2 regions of the Microbacterium sp. bgisy189 genome follow, and region 1 is predicted to be linked to the other one. Evidence: predicted binding sites of a transcription regulator. Region 1 holds the regulator's gene; the other holds the start of a gene.
What was found. Region 1 encodes HrcA, which represses chaperone genes, less so after heat shock. Its sites were predicted from a motif close to TTNGCACTCGNNNNNNNCGAGTGCNAA; they were not measured.

Region 1 (2,947 bases):
CGTGTCAAGCGTCGGCGGCGGCTTGCGCGGCTCTCGTCATCGACGTCACGACCCACTGCTGGTACACGGCGCGCCGCCACCCCATCGTCCTCGTGATGAGCAACCGGGACTCGGCCGCGGTGAGCACCGTCGTGGTGTCGATCAGCCACGGGAGATCGACGCTTGCAGGAAGGAGCCCATCGGTTCGCATCGTCGTCCAGAACAGCGCCAGGTAGTCGCGGGTGGCCGCGCGCCACCGTCCTGCCGAGTCCTGCACGCTCGGCTCGGATCCCTCCACCTCGCCGTTTACCGCCATCAGCGGGCCGAGGCGTTCATGCATTGCAGACACGCCGTCGGCGAACGCGGCGATGCGTGCCGATGTGGTCGCTGCGGTCAGTGCGTCCACACTCCACTCACGCTGCGGCATCGGCGTCGCGTCAACATCGCCGACGATCCCGACTTCGATCACTCGCTGGAAGAGGACCACTTTGCTCGCGAATCGGACATAGACGGTACGCTCGCTGACGCCCGCCGCCTCGGCGACCGCTGCGATGCTCGTGGCGGCGTAGCCCTCTCGGAGAAACAACTCCGTTGCGGCCGCAACGATGCGCTCCTCGGTGCGGCGGCGCCGTGTCGCGGCAGCTTGTTCACGCGCCGTCGGCGGTGTGAGGTCGTCGGATCGGGGCGAGTTCGGGCGCATGGGTGCCCACGCTACCCGCGCGCGGCACCGTCGATGCGGAGGTGGTTCATGCACGCGGTGTACCGGGCGTTGCGCGCCGCGATAGAATTGGCACTCAGGGATCGGGAGTGCCAACGAGGAGGGGTCATGGTCTCGGAACGCGGACTACAGGTCCTCCGCGCCATCGTGCAGGACTACGTCGACACACACGAGCCCGTCGGCAGCAAGGCGATCGTCGACCGGCACCACTTCGGTGTGTCCGCAGCGACCATCCGCAACGACATGGCCCTCCTCGAAGACGAAGAGCTCATCACCGCGCCGCACACGTCGTCAGGCCGGGTTCCCACCGACAAGGGGTATCGCGTCTTCGTCGACCACCTCGCCGAACTGCGGCCGCTCACCTCCGCGCAGCGGACGGCGATCACCTCGTTCCTGCAGGGTCCCGCCGACCTCGACGATGTGCTGGTGCGCACCGTGCGCGCCCTGACGCGCCTCACCGGTCAGGTCGCGCTCGTGCAGTATCCGTCCTTCGAGCGGGCCAACGTCTCGCACGTGGAGGTCGTGCCGTTGGGGGCGGGGCGTCACGTCGTGATCGTCGTGACCGACAACGGCCGCGTCTCGCAGCGGGTCGCCGCACTCAGCGTCGATCTCGACGACGACGAACTGCGCATCGTCAAGGGTCGCATCGCCGACCTCGTCACCGGCAAGCGGATCCGTGACGGGTTGCAGGCGGTCACCCAGTTCGCCGACACCCCGACCACCGGCGCGGCCGATCAAGCTGCGCACGCCGTGGCATCGATCGTGGCCGAAGAGCTGGAGGAGTTCCGGCAGGACCGCCTCGTGCTGGCAGGTTCGGCGACCCTGGCACGCAGCGAGTCCGACTTCCGCGGCAGCATCTCGCCGCTGCTCGAGGCGATCGAGGAGCAGGTCACGCTCGTGCGACTCATGAGCGAGATGGTCGCTGACGAGCAGGGGCTCGCGGCGAGCATCGGTCGTGAGAACGAGGCGTTCGGTCTCGATGAAGCGTCGGTGGTCGCCAGCGACTACGACGCCTCCGTCTCACGCGCCCGGGTGGGCCTCCTCGGCCCGACCCGCATGGACTATCCCACCAACCTCGCGGCGGTCCGCGCCGTCGCGCACTATCTCAGCCGGCTGCTCGAAGAAGACGAGCGCGCCCGCTGACCCGAGCAGACCGCGCCCGAATGGGCAGGAAAGGCGACTGTGGCTGACCACTACGAGGTCCTCGGCGTGTCGAAGGACGCGTCACCCGAAGAGATCAAGAAGGCGTACCGCCGGCTTGCCCGTGAGCTGCACCCGGACGTGAATCCGGGCGAGGACGCATCAGAGCGCTTCAAGCTCGTGACGCACGCGTACGACGTGCTCAGCGACCCCGAACAGCGCCAGCGCTACGACATGGGGGATGCCGGCGGCTTCGGCGGCGCCGGCGGCTTCGGCGGGTTCGGCGACATCTTCGAGACATTCTTCGGCGCCGCCGGCGGCGGGCGCGCGGGCCGTCCTCGGGACCGTCGCGAACGCGGCCAGGACGCCCTCGTGCGGGTGACGCTCAGCCTCGGCGACGTCGTCTTCGGCACGCACCGCGACATCGAGGTCGACACCGCAGTGCTGTGCGAGTCGTGTCAGGGGTCGTGCTGCCAACCCGGCACCCAGCCCGCGACGTGCGACATCTGCCACGGCTCCGGTCAGGTCCAGCGCACCGTGCGGAGTCTGCTCGGAAACGTCGTCACCTCTGCGCCGTGCACGACATGCCAGGGCTACGGCACGACGATTCCGTATCCGTGCGCAACGTGTCAGGGACAGGGTCGCGTGCGCGCCCGTCGCACGGTGTCGCTCGACATCCCCGCCGGCGTCGAGTCCGGCCTGCGGCTGCAGCTGCCGGGATCGGGCGAAGTCGGTCCGGCGGGCGGCCCGAACGGCGACCTCTACCTCGAGGTGACCGTCGAACCGCACGACACCTTCAGCCGTGAGAACGACGACCTGCTGGCGACGCTCGAAGTGTCGATGCCCGACGCGATCCTCGGCACGACCACAACGATCGAGTCCCTCGATGGTCCGGTCGAACTCGAGGTGCGGGCAGGTGTGCAGTCCGGCGACGTCCTCACGATCAAGGGCCGGGGCATCACGCCGCTTCGCGGCACGCAGCGCGGCGACCTGCGTGTCGGCGTCCATGTGATCACCCCGACGCGCCTCGATCACAAGGAGCGCGCGCTGATCGAAGACTTCGCCAAGCGGACGAAGGCGCCGTCGCCGCGCCTGGCCGAGTTCCACCAG
Region 2 (2,947 bases), on a different contig from region 1:
CCTGGTGGTGACGACACCCGGGGTGCTCGCGCACATCCCGGCGGCGAACCGAACCCGCGTCATCGAGACGGCGCGATCGTCGGGCCGCTGGATCACCCTCGATGCGCCAGGGCTGCACACGGGCTGGAACGGCTCGGTCGACGGCATCCGCGACGGTTTCGCGCTGGCGCTCGACGGCGACGTGCTCGCGGCCGTGGACCCACTCGGGCATTGGTGGGAGTGGCACGACGGCACGCGGCCGAAGGGGCGTTAGCGTGGGGACGTGCCCCTCTCCGACCGCGATCTCGCCCTGCTGGACTTCGAGTCCCGCTGGCAGCGCCACGGTGCCGCGAAGGAGGAGGCGGTCCGCGTCGAGCTCGACCTGACCCCCGCCCGCTACTACCAGCTGCTCGAGCGACTCATCGACTCGGAGGACGCCCTCGCGTACGACCCGATGCTCGTGCACCGGCTGCGTCGCGCGCGCCACGCCGGAGAGGCCGAGGGCCGCCGTCGCGCCGCGGTTCTCTCAGGCTCTGCCCGGTAGCATTCTCTGGTGCCGAACCCGCCCGCATCGAAGGACCGCTTCGACGACCTTCCCGACGACGGACGCAGAGTCGGAGCCCACCGCGCCGAGCACCCCCGCATCCGCATGGGACGTCTCGTGCTGTGGTCCGCCGTCGCGACCGTCGTGATCGTCGTGGTCGGCATCGTCGGGGTGCTCTGGGCGACCGGACGACTGAGCCTGACGCCCGCAGCCGTGGCCAGCAGCAGCGCCCTCGCGCCCGTGGAGGCGGTCGTCGACACGTCGTACAGCGTGCTCGTGCTCAACGCGACCGGCCACGCCGGCCTTGCGAACGCCCTGGCCGAAGAGGTCGTCGCGGCCGACTGGACCGAGGACGCGGTCTCGGCGGGAGAAGCCGGCACCGACGACTTCGCGCTGACGACGGTCTACTACGCGGCGCCCGAAGACGAGGCCGCCGCGCGCGGACTGGCCGAGACGATCGGGGGCGCGGAGGTGGCGCTCAACGACGTCTATCAGCCGCTCGACGACCCTGACACGACCGACACCGACGAGGCCGACGTGAAGCAGCTCGTCATCGTGGTCGGACTCGACCGGGCCGGCACCGACTGACCCCGTTTCGTCGCCGTGTTTCACGCGTGTGAACACTTGGATGCGGGCGTGTCAATACTTCTCCGAGCGGCGGAATGCGGCTGTGTGCGCTGGTTAGCATTGCGACGTCCCAACGCATCAGGAGAAACACATGACCCAGGGCACCGTGAAGTGGTTCAACGCGGAGAAGGGCTACGGCTTCATCACCTCCGGCGAGGGGCAGGACGTGTTCGTCCACTACTCGAACATCGAGATGACCGGATTCCGGGTGCTCGAAGAGGGGCAGGCGGTCGAGTTCACCGTCGGCTCCGGCCAGAAGGGCCCGCAGGCCGAGGCCGTCCGCGTCGTCGCCTGACGCCTGCGCCGCCTGTCGCCGCCTCCCTCCCAGCAGCCCGCGCCGTCTCCGTTCGGAGACCCGTTTCGCGCGGCTTGCACTCGCCATGGTCGAGTGCCAGAATGGGTTAGCACTCACGACTGATGAGTGCTAAAGACTGAACGTCACGTCCGGGAGGGACGACACACTTATGGCAAAGATCATCGCTTTCGACGAGGAGGCCCGCCGTGGCCTCGAGCGCGGCCTGAACACGCTGGCCGACGCCGTCAAGGTGACCCTGGGCCCGCGCGGTCGCAACGTCGTGCTCGAGAAGAAGTGGGGTGCCCCCACGATCACGAACGACGGTGTCTCGATCGCCAAGGAGATCGAGCTCGACGACCCGTACGAGAAGATCGGCGCGGAGCTCGTCAAGGAGGTCGCCAAGAAGACCGACGACGTCGCGGGTGACGGCACCACCACCGCCACCGTGCTCGCCCAGGCGCTCGTGCGCGAGGGCCTGCGCAACGTCGCCGCCGGCGCCGACCCCATCTCGCTGAAGAAGGGCATCGAGAAGGCCGTCAAGAGCCTCTCCGACGCGTTGCTCGCTTCGGCCAAGGAGGTCGAGACCAAGGACGAGATCGCCGCGACCGCTTCGATCTCTGCCGCAGACGGCGAGATCGGCGCGCTCATCGCCGAGGCCATCGACAAGGTCGGCAAGGAGGGTGTGGTCACCGTCGAGGAGTCCAACACCTTCGGCACCGAGCTCGAGCTCACCGAGGGCATGCGCTTCGACAAGGGCTACCTGAACCCCTACTTCGTCACGGACCCGGAGCGCCAGGAGGCCGTCTTCGAGGACCCGTACATCCTCATCGCGAACCAGAAGATCTCGAACATCAAGGATCTTCTGCCCATCGTCGACAAGGTGATCCAGGAGGGCAAGGAGCTCCTCATCATCGCTGAGGACGTCGAGGGTGAAGCCCTCGCGACGCTGGTGCTCAACAAGATCCGCGGCATCTTCAAGTCGGCTGCCGTCAAGGCTCCCGGCTTCGGCGACCGTCGCAAGGCGCAGCTGCAGGACATCGCGATCCTCACCGGCGGCCAGGTCATCACCGAAGAGGTCGGCCTCAAGCTCGAGAACGCGACCACCGACCTGCTCGGCCGTGCTCGCAAGGTCATCATCACCAAGGACGAGACCACCATCGTCGAGGGTGCCGGTGACCACGCGCAGATCGAGGGTCGCGTGACCCAGATTCGCCGGGAGATCGAGAACACCGACAGCGACTACGACCGCGAGAAGCTCCAGGAGCGCCTCGCCAAGCTCGCCGGTGGCGTCGCCGTCATCAAGGCGGGCGCGGCGACCGAGGTTGAACTCAAGGAGCGCAAGCACCGCATCGAGGACGCCGTCCGCAACGCGAAGGCAGCCGTCGAGGAGGGCATCGTCCCCGGTGGTGGCGTCGCGCTCATCCAGGCCGGCCAGAAGGCCTTCGGCTCGCTCGAGCTCGTCGGCGACGAGGCCACCGGTGCGAACATCGTCAAGGTCGCCA

Region 2: a site for HrcA is predicted at 1,552-1,578, ahead of groL (chaperonin GroEL). Genes of this name have one in related genera too.

What each region holds. Positions count from the first base shown of each region.
Region 1 covers NZ_JBYIPT010000004.1:207,207-210,153, reverse strand. Annotated here, with positions in the region: gene AC3ENX_RS08025 (TetR/AcrR family transcriptional regulator) at 5-679, opposite strand; gene hrcA (heat-inducible transcriptional repressor HrcA) at 806-1,840, shown strand; gene dnaJ (molecular chaperone DnaJ) at 1,880-2,947, shown strand, end outside.
Region 2 covers NZ_JBYIPT010000001.1:315,953-318,899, forward strand. Annotated here, with positions in the region: gene AC3ENX_RS01600 (DUF2332 domain-containing protein) at 1-253, shown strand, start outside; gene AC3ENX_RS01605 (DUF3263 domain-containing protein) at 263-523, shown strand; gene AC3ENX_RS01610 (LytR C-terminal domain-containing protein) at 533-1,111, shown strand; gene AC3ENX_RS01615 (cold-shock protein) at 1,242-1,445, shown strand; gene groL (chaperonin GroEL) at 1,615-2,947, shown strand, end outside.